One region of the Simplicispira sp. GW247-4R2A genome, then DNA from elsewhere that is predicted to be linked to it. Evidence: predicted binding sites of a transcription regulator. Region 1 holds the regulator's gene; the other holds the start of a gene.
What was found. Region 1 encodes sigma-54, which starts transcription at its own class of promoters, with help from an activator protein. Its sites were predicted from a motif close to TGGCANGNAANCTGCTTT; they were not measured.
Positions count from the first base shown of each region.

Region 2: the regulator sigma-54 is predicted to act here: its motif matches at 1,967-1,984, upstream of AC07ZH_RS07480 (methanol/ethanol family PQQ-dependent dehydrogenase).

Region 1 covers NZ_JBWKZM010000001.1:15,654-20,674, reverse strand. Annotated here, with positions in the region: gene AC07ZH_RS00115 (THUMP domain-containing class I SAM-dependent RNA methyltransferase) at 1-1,003, opposite strand, end outside; gene AC07ZH_RS00110 (RNA polymerase factor sigma-54) at 1,146-2,711, opposite strand; gene lptB (LPS export ABC transporter ATP-binding protein) at 2,714-3,484, opposite strand; gene lptA (lipopolysaccharide transport periplasmic protein LptA) at 3,481-4,155, opposite strand; gene AC07ZH_RS00095 (thiol:disulfide interchange protein DsbA/DsbL) at 4,306-4,944, opposite strand; gene AC07ZH_RS00090 (SPOR domain-containing protein) at 4,998-5,021, opposite strand, start outside.
Region 2 covers NZ_JBWKZM010000008.1:28,703-33,723, forward strand. Annotated here, with positions in the region: gene AC07ZH_RS07475 (hypothetical protein) at 1-41, opposite strand, end outside; gene AC07ZH_RS07480 (methanol/ethanol family PQQ-dependent dehydrogenase) at 91-1,887, opposite strand; gene AC07ZH_RS07485 (sensor histidine kinase) at 2,619-3,983, shown strand; gene AC07ZH_RS07490 (response regulator) at 4,003-4,650, shown strand; gene pip (prolyl aminopeptidase) at 4,647-5,021, shown strand, end outside.

The DNA.
Region 1 (5,021 bases):
CGCGCGCGTTTTGGCCGGCGGAGCCTGCCGCAGCAATGCGCTCGCCGTACGGTGGGTTGAGCAGCATCACGCCCGGCTGCTCGCAGGGCGGCATGCGCTGCAGGGCGTCACCGCCGCGCAGTTGCACGGCCCGGGCGACACCAGCGCGCTCGGCGTTGTGCTCGGCAAAATCGACCATGCGGTGTGAAATATCACTGCCAAATATGCCTGTAGGGCAGGTGGTTATTGCGCTGGCAGCTTCTTCTTTGATAGCACCCCAGACATGCATCTGGAATGGCAAGAGCTTCTCAAAGGCAAAGCGCCGTTGCAGGCCCGGCGCAATATTGCAGGCCATTTGTGCCGCTTCGATGACCACCGTGCCGCTGCCGCAGCACGGGTCGTAGAGCGGCAGGGGCGCATCGCCCATCGGATTCCAGCCGGTGGCGGCGATCATGGCGGCGGCGAGCGTCTCCTTGAGCGGGGCGTCGCCTTTGGCTCCGCCTTCCTTGACGTTCCGCCAGCCGCGCTTGAACAGCGGCTCACCCGAGGTGTCGATGTAGACCGTAGCCTCGTCGGTGGTCAGGTGCAGGTGCACGCGCACGTCGGGCCACTGGGTGTCCACGTCGGGGCGCACGCCGGCCTTGGCGCGAAAGCGGTCGGCCACCGCGTCCTTGGTGCGCAGCGCGGCAAAGTTCAGGCTGGTCAGCGGGCTGTGCTGGGCCGTGACTTCCACCTTGAAGCTCTGGCGCGGCGTGAACCAGATCTCCCAGGCAATGCCGGACGCCAGGGCGTAAATATCGTTCTCGTTGCGGTACAGGCCCTGGGCCAACTGCACCAGCACGCGCTGCGCCAGGCGGCTGTGCAGGTTGAGCAAAAGCGCATCGCGCCAGGAAGCCTGCAGCAGTACGCCGCCACGGCCCACAAGCAAATCGTTGCCGGTGAGGCCAGTGATTTGGTGCACCTCGTCGGCCAGAAAGCCCTCGACGCCGGCGGCGCAAGGGAGAAATAGATGAAGTTGATTCATAGGATGACTGTTGCGTCGTGCAACCACCGCTGCCACCAGCAGCCAAACGCCAGTGCCACCGTGGAACCGGCTTTGCCGGGCCAGGGGTGGCGTCCCCCTCCCGCAGGAGAGGGGGATGGCGCGCAGCGCCGCAGGGGGTGTTTCATGTCAGCGCCTTGCGCAGCGTGGTGGTGGGGATCTTCAGCGCTTCGCGGTATTTGGCCACGGTGCGGCGCGCGCATTCGATGCCCTGCTCCTTGAGCATGTCGGCAATCTGGCTGTCCGAAAGCGGTCTGGCCGGGTTCTCAGCGGCGACGAACTGCTTGATGAGCGCCCGCACCGCCGTGCTCGACGCATTGCCGCCCGTATCCGTCCCCAGACCCGAGCCAAAGAAAAACTTGAGTTCGTAAGTGCCCTGGGGCGTGGCCATGTATTTCGCGGTGGTGACACGCGAGATCGTCGATTCGTGCAGCCCCAGCTCGTCGGCAATGTCGCGCAGCACCAGCGGGCGCATGGCCAGTTCACCATGCACGAAGAAGTTCTTTTGCCGTTCGACGATGGCGCGCGAGACGCGCAGGATGGTGTCGAAGCGCTGCTGGATGTTCTTGATGAACCAGCGCGCCTCCTGCAGCCGCTGCTGCAGCGCGTGGTGGCCGTCGCTGCCGCGGTGGCCGCGCAGGGCGCCCGCGTAAATGTCGTGCACGCGCAGGCGCGGCATCACGTCGGGGTTGAGCTGCACGGAAAACTGCGCGCCTCCTGTGCCGACACGGCGCACCAGCACGTCGGGGACGATGGCATTGCGCTCCACATTGGCAAAGCGCCGGCCGGGGCGGGGTTCAAGGCTGGCAATGAGGGCCATGGCCGCACGCACGGCGTCTTCGCTGGCGCCACACAGGGGGGCCAGGCGCCGCACGTCGCGCCGCGCGAGCAGGTCAAGCGGCTGCTGGCAGATGGCAAGCGCGGTCGCGAGTGTCTCGGCGTGCTGCGCCTCCTCGTGCCGAAGCGCCTGCAGCTGCAGGCGCAGGCATTCCGCCAGATTGCGCGCGCCGACACCGGTGGGCTCCAGACTTTGCAGCAGCGAGAGCGCCACGGTGAAGCGGTGCACCAGTTCTTCGGCCTCCTCCGCATCGCCCCCGGCCAAACCGGCGGCCAGTTCCTCGAGGGGGTCTTCCAGGTAGCCGTTGTCGTTCAAGGATTCGATCAGGAAGGAGAGCGCTGCACGGTCAATATCGGAAAGGCGCAGCGACAGCGCCTGGCGGTGCAGGAAGTCGGTCAGCGAGCCATGCTCCTGCGCGCGGTCCAGCGCGTCGCCCACGCCTTCGCCTTGGTCGCTCTGCTGGCGCGCGGGGGCGTCGCCGCCCCATTCGGCATCGTCAGGCGCCAGGTCGTACGTGCCATCGCCCGACCAATCCAGCAGCTCATCCGCTCCGGAATATTCCGAATCATTTTGGCTCTCGGCGCTTACTGCACTTGGGATTTCAGCTCCCGAATACGTAGCACTCTCGATGGGCGCATCATCAGCCTGCACGGGCATGTCGGCCTGCAGCAGGCCAAACTCCTCGCGCGGCGCCTCGTCGCTCTCGCGTTCCAGAAACGGGTTGTCGTCGAGCATCTGGTCGACTTCCTGCCCCAGCTCCAGCGTCGAGAGCTGCAGCAATCGGATGGATTGCTGCAACTGCGGCGTGAGCGCCAGATGCTGCGAGACGCGCAGCGACAGGCCGGGTTTCACGGCTACATCCGGAAGTGCTCGCCCAGGTACACCCGGCGCACTTCGGCGTTGTCCACGATGTCGGTCGGCGTGCCCTGCGCCAGCACCTCGCCCTCGCTGATGATGAAGGCGTGGTCGCAGATGCCCAGCGTCTCGCGCACGTTGTGATCGGTGATCAGGACACCGATACCGCGCGCCTTCAGGAAACCGATGATGCGCTGGATCTCGATCACGGCGATGGGGTCGATCCCGGCAAAGGGCTCGTCCAGCAGAATGAAACGCGGCTGCGTGGCAAGGGCCCGTGCAATCTCCACGCGGCGGCGCTCACCGCCCGAGAGGGCCACCGCTGGAGAGTCGCGCAGGTGTTCCACGCGCAACTCTTGCAAAAGCTCGGTCAGGCGCTCTTCAATGGCCGCCTTGGCGAGCGGTTTTCCCTCCTCGTTCTGCTGCAGCTCCAGCACGGCGCGCACGTTCTCCTGCACCGTGAGTTTGCGGAAAATGGAGGCTTCCTGGGGCAGGTACGACAGCCCCAGGCGCGAGCGCCGGTGGATCGGCATGTGCGCCACCGAATGCCCGTCGATCAAGATGTCGCCCGCGTCGCAGGGCACCAGGCCCACGATCATGTAGAACGAAGTGGTCTTGCCCGCGCCATTGGGGCCGAGCAGTCCGACGACCTCGCCCTTGCGCATGCTGAGGGACACGTCCTTGACCACCTTGCGGCCGCCGTAGGATTTCGCCAGATGCCGCACCTCCAGCAGGCTGGTCGCACTGCTGGCCTGCGCTGGTGCCGTCACTTCGCGTCGCCGCCGAGGCGGTTGCTGGGACGCAGAAGGGGGTTGGCGTCCGAGGCTGGAGCGGCGGCTGCTGCTGGCGCGGCGTCACGCGGCGCGAGGACAGCCCGTACGCGCCCTGTACCGTCCCCCGGCTTTTTGCCCGTGTTGCGGCCGTCCACGGTAAATACATCGGTCAGGTTGTTGTAGACGATCACGTCGCCGGTAATTTCATCACTCAAATCACCCCCCCGGTAACGGCGCAGCTCGGCCTGATGGACGAAGCGCACGGTATCGGCCTTGCCGTTGTATTCGATGGTTTGCGCCTCCCCCTCGATGAACTCTTGCAGGGCGCTTGGCGCCGTGTCGCGCTTCTGGCGGAAAAACGCGCGCTGACCAGCACCACCGGTGACCGTTCCCGACTGGTAGCCGTCGGCGTCCTGGTGCACCTCCAGCCGCGTGCCGCGCAGCACGATGCTGCCCTTGGTCACGACCACCTTGCCGGTGAACACGCTGGTCTGTTGCAGTTCGTCGTGCCGCAACTGGTCGGCCTCGATGTTCATGGGCTGGTTGCGATCGGCCTTCTCGGCGAACACCGGCGCCGTGGCAAGCACCCCCATGGCGGCGAGCACCCATGCGATGAGCTCGACGGGTCGCACACGAGAAAAAGGAGACGGCAAGAAAAGAGAGAACATGCGAAGAGTGTCAGTAAAGGGCACGCCAACGCAGGGTGAACACTGCTGGCCTTTGGCGGCACGAATCTTGCAACCATTGTGCCATGCACGGGCAAAAAAATGCCCGCAGCGTCCGCGGGCATTACAGGGAAGACAGCCCCGGTTGCGAAATCAGCCTTTGGCGACCAACGCTTCGACCACTTTGAGCATTCCGGTCAGGCTGCCGGCCATGCTGCCATCGGTGTAGTAGCGCCCTGCCACGCCCATGGAGGGAACACCCTCAACGCCGTAGGCGTCTTGCAATTGGGACACCTTGCGGACCTCATTGGAGACTGTGAAGGAGTTGTACATCTCCTTGAACTTGGCCAAATCCATGCCCGGCTGCTTGGCGATCCAGGCAAAAATGCCATCGTCCTTGGAGAGATTTTGCTTCTCGACGTGAATGGCATGAAACACCTTGGCTTGCAGTTGGTCTACCTTGCCCAAGCCTTCAAGGGCGTAGTACAACTTTTGCTGAGGGGCAAAACTCGCGTTGAAGGCGATCGGGACGCGGCGAAACGCCATGGTTTTGGGCGGCGTCTTGAGCCAGGCTTCCAGCGTGGGCTCGAATTCGTTGCAATGCGGGCAGTTGTACCAGAAGAACTCGATCACCTCGACCTTGCCGGCGGGGGCCTCGACGAGCGCGGGCTTGGAAAGGCGGGTGTAATTCTTGCCTTCCGTGGGCGCAGCGCCCTGTGCCCAGACTGGCAGAGACAGACCTGACGCCGCCAGCAGGGTGGCCGAGGTGGCGGAAAACTCTCTACGGTTCATTCAATACGCTCCTGATGGGTGTTTGCTGTGGGATGGAGAGCCGGCGCGAAAGTTCAGCGCTGTACGCGCACCAGCGC
Region 2 (5,021 bases), on a different contig from region 1:
AGTGCGGCACGGCGGCGATTTTCAGCATCTTTCTGATACAAATTTTGAGTGATCGACCCGTTTCGGGTCGATCAGAGCGTCAAATGCTGATCAAGACTTGTGCAGCTTGAACACCCATACCGAACCGCCTTGTTCGAGGAAATTTACGCGTTTGGCAACGTCGCCGCCCCACAGCGGAACCGCACCGCCCCAGCCGGCTGTCACAGCGATGAACTGTTCGCCGTTCGCTTCCCACGTGACGGGAGGTGCCACGATGCCGGTACCGGTCTGGAAGGACCACAGTTCCTTGCCGGTCTTGGCATCAAGTGCCTTCAGGAAACCTTCCGGCGTACCGTGGAAGACCAGGCCGCCGCCGGTAGCCAGAACGCCACCCCACAGCGGGGCGTAGTTCTTGCTTTCCCAGACGATCTTGCCTGTGGCCGGATCGACAGCGCGCAGGGCACCGATGTAGTCGTCATTGATGGCTTTGATCGTGAACCCGGCTCCCAGATAGGCAGCGCCTTTTTTGTACGCCACGGGCTCGTTGTGAATCTCCATCGACCACTCGTTGGCCGGAACATAGAACAGGCCGGTTTGCGGGCTGTATGCCATCTGTTCCTGGTTCTTGCCGCCAAGGAAGCCTGGTGCTGCGAATGCTTCAGTACCGGCTTTGCCGTCGGCACTTTTTGCCGGATCGCCAGGACGGGACTCGTCGTTGTAGACAGGGCGGCCCGTTTCCAAGTCGATTTTCTTGGCCCAGGTAATTTTTCGGACGAACGGGAAGGCGTTGAGCAGCTTGCCATTGGCCCGGTCGTTTACGTAGAAGAAGCCGTTTCGATCCGCCTTGCCGCCAGCTTTGACGATCTTGCCGGTTTTCGGATCCTTGTAGTTGAAGGAGACGAATTCGTTTGCGCCGTCATAGTCCCAGCCATCGTGGGGCGTGTTCTGGTAATGCCAGACGATCTTGCCGGTATCGGGGTCGATGGCGACGGTCGAGCATGAGAACAGGTTGTCGCCGGGGCGGTTCCAGCTGTTCCACGGGGCCGGGTTGCCTGTGCCGACGAAGAGCAGGTTGGTTTCCGGATCGTAGGTAGCGCCGTTCCAGGTAGATGCGCCGCCGGTTTTCCAGAGATCGCCAGGCCAGGTTGCGTTGGTTGTGCCGGAGATGCCGTTTTCAATCTTGTTGCCGTCCTTGTCGAAGGTATAGCCCATGTGGCCTTCGACCGTCGGACGTGTCCACAACAGCTTGCCGGTCATCGGATCGCGGGCGTCGATACGACCCACGACGCCGAACTCGCTCCCGGACACGCCGGTGATCAGCTTGCCGTTGGCAATGATCGGTGCTGCGGTGGAAGAGTAGCCGGCTGCGTAGTCTTCCAGCTTTTCTTTCCAGACCACTTTGCCGGTGTCTTTGTCAAGCGCGACCAGTTGCGCATCAAGCGTGCCGAAGATCACCAGGTTGCCGTACAGTGCGGCGCCGCGGTTTACCACGTCGCAGCAAGGCATGATGCCATCGGGCAGGCGGTGCTCATACTTCCACAGCTTCTTGCCAGTCATGGCGTCGAACGCAAAGATCCGGCTGTAAGAGGCGGTGACGAACATCTTGCCGTCGCTGATGAGCGGCTGCGATTCCTGACCGCGCTGTTTTTCGCCGCCGAAGGACATGGTCCAGACGGGCGTCAGGTTCTTGACGGTTTTCGTGTTGATGGAGTTCAGCGCGCTGTAGCGCTGACCCTGAGTGCCGAGGCCGAAGCTCACGACGTCTCCGGGGGTCTTGGCGTCGTTGAGAATGTCTGCAGTTGTCACGTCCTTCGCCTGGGCTGTGCCCAGCGAGCCGGCGCCAAGTACGGCTGCAGCTGCCAGTGCCAAAACGAACGGCACCCTGTTGTTTTTGCCCGTCTGTTTCATCGAATCGTCTCCTTGGTTGTATTTCCGAAGCGGAACAGATGCCCACCAGAAAGCAGTATCAGCCCCGTGGGCGAGAACTCAAGCAAGCAGCGTGCCAGAATGATGACGGGTGATTTGTCCCTGAGGCTGTGGCCGGCCGGCCAGGAAATACGGCGTCTAAGGCAATGCTGATTAAGTCCCTCACGCGCCGCGCATCCGTCCCTCGGGCGGTCTGCGGCGTTGCAAATCCTCGCCATCGCAGCGACTTATTCAGCATCGCCCTAATTCCCAGTGGGCCCGAGTTTCGGTCGAGCGCCGAAGCTGCAGCCGTTACAGGCGCAGCAGGTCTGGACAGTTCGCCTGTTTCAAATGGCGTCAACTGCTCCAAAGTGCGACAGGTGCTCCGCAAGCGAGGCCGGTAGGGTGACCGCCCCGCCACCATTCTTTCCCCCTGCGACTGCAGTGCTCCGGCCTACGCTGTATCGGTTTCCGCTAAAGGTATTCAGGGCACGGTAGGCACGATGCTTGCTGTCTTGTTGGCCATTGCACCGTGGGATAGCGCGGCAAAGTCTGCTTCAGGCCCCGTGCACCGCCGAATAGATGGGTCTTCGGGGCATCGGCAACGCAGCCAGTGAAGGTCTTCACCATTCCATTGGTCTTAATGGGAGTGGGCCGGGAAATGCTCCGGTGACAAGCATGTTGCCTATGCGGTCTCATGGGTAGTCCCCGTCGGCTCAAGAGGAGAAACCACCGTGCGCCGTTTTACGCCAAGTCTGCATACCCGCATCAGTTTCGTGCTGACGGCGCTCGCTGGCGTGCTTGTATTGGCGCTGGGTAGCTTGTGGCTGACGCAAAGCCGGAAATCCATCCACGAGGAAGTCGAGGCTGCCAGTCGGGTCGCCCAGCAGTGGCTGAACGTTGCTGCTCGCCAGGCGCGCTCCGATCCACCGGTCTGGAGCAGTGAGCAGCTGCTCTCGCATGTGCAGGCGGTCGGGCGGATTCGCGCCAACGCGCTGGAAGTGCTCGATAGAGCCGGGAATCAGGTCTACCTGTCACCACAGCCTGTTTACAAGGCTGGGCGCGCTGCTCCCGGCTGGTTTTCGGCCATCGTCGACCCGCAATTTGCCACCCATTTGATCAATGCGGGTCCGTTGACGCTGATCCTTCATCCGGACTCCTCGCGCGCGATACTCGATGCCTGGGACGACCTGCGCTTGATAGCAGGATGGGCTGTGGTATCGCTCATCGCGCTGTTCTTTGCGGTACGCCTTGCGCTGCGCCGCGCGCTACGCCCGCTCGGCGTGGTCATGGCGGCGCTCGACCGTACCGGACGTGGCCGTTTCGACACGCGTCTGCCGGTTTTTCCGGTGCCGGAACTCGGGCGCCTGGCCTGCGCGTTCAACGGCATGGCCGACCGCCTTGCCGAAGCGGTCAATGACAACGTGCGGCTGGAAACCGAGCATGAGCTGACGGAACGCGTGCAATTGCGACTGGAGGCCGAACGCGGCAACATCGCTCGCGAACTGCATGATGAGCTGGCGCAAGGCATCACTGCCGTGCGTGCACTGGCTGGTGCGATTGCACAGCGCACCAGCGAACATCCGGTCGTGAACGGGTACGCGCAAAGCATTGTTGCCGTGACTGGGCAGATGCAAGACGGCGTGCGCGATATCCTTCATCATCTGCGCCCGGATGCCAGAGGCGGGCGCGTCAACATGGAGGAAATGCTGCGGCGTTATCTCGATGTCTGGCAACAGCACTATCCCGATATTGCCCTAGGCACGACGCTGGAGGCGGGCCTCCAAGACGTCAGCGACGACTTCGCTCAGGTGCTGCTGCGCATTGTTCAGGAAGGTCTGACCAACGTTGCACGTCATGCGGCAGCCAGCCGCGTTGATGTGCACCTGCGCCAACTACAACAGGGGCGGGAATGCCGCCTCGAACTCTGCCTGGTCGACAACGGCCGTGGCCTTGGGGCGCCATCAAAATTTTCCGGCTGCGGCCTCGGCTTGAGCGGCATGCGCGAACGCGTCGCGGCGCTGTTGGGTGAGTTGCATTTCGACAGCGTGGCCGGTGGAGGTACTCGCCTCTGTGTCTTGTTGCCGGCCAACCCATAAGTACCCGGGAGAAAGTGCCATGACCCTGTGCCTTGCCAGTCAGAAAATCCTGATCGCCGACGACCACGCGATCGTGCGCATGGGGTTTCGTGCGCTCCTTGAGGGCGCCGGGGCTTGCGTAGTGGGTGAGGCCGAAACTGGCGAACAGGCCGTGCGCCTGTATGGCGAATTGTTACCTGACATGCTGGTGATGGATATTTCGATGCCCGGAATCGGCGGGCTGGCCGCCCTTGAGCGCCTGCGCGCCCGCTATCCCAACGCCCGCGTGCTGATACTTTCGGCGCATCAGGACGCGGTGATCCCGGTGCGCGCCCTGAAGGCCGGCGCGCTGGGCTACCTCTGTAAACGCAGTACACCCGCTGAGTTTCTGCGGGCCGTCGGGCAGGTGGCGAAGAATCAGCGCTATATCGATCCGGAACTGGCGCAGGAGGTCGCGCTGGCGCAACTCTCGGGTACCGCCGACCCGGCTGAAACGCTTACCGAAAAGGAGTTTGCGGTTTTCCTTCAGTTGGCCAAAGGGCGTTCGGTGGGGGATATCGCCAGTGATTTCAATGTCAGCGCCAGTACCGTCGGAACGCATCTCTACCACATCAAACAGAAGCTCAATGCAAGCAATGCCGCCGAACTGGCGGTCCTCGCCATGCGCGCCGGGTTGATGGAGGCATGAGCGCGATGACCGGGCCATTTTTTCCGGAGACGGTGCCGTTCCGCACGCTCCGTCTCGCGGTTGGTGACGGTCATGTGTTGCATGTCGAGGAATGTGGGCGGCCGGAAGGTGTTCCGGTCGTTTTTCTGCATGGCGGTCCGGGGAGTGGCTGTTCGCCGGCTCAGCGCCGTTTCTTCGATCCCGAACGTTTTCGTGCCGTGCTCTTCGATCAGCGCGGCTGCGGCCGGAGCACGCCACTTGGTTGCCTGCAGGCCAACACCACTGCGCACCTGCTGGCCGACATCGAACGTATCCGCGAGGCACTCGGCATCAAGCGCTGGATCGTTTTCGGTGGCTCCTGGGGCAGCCTTCTCGCTCTGGCTTACGCGCGA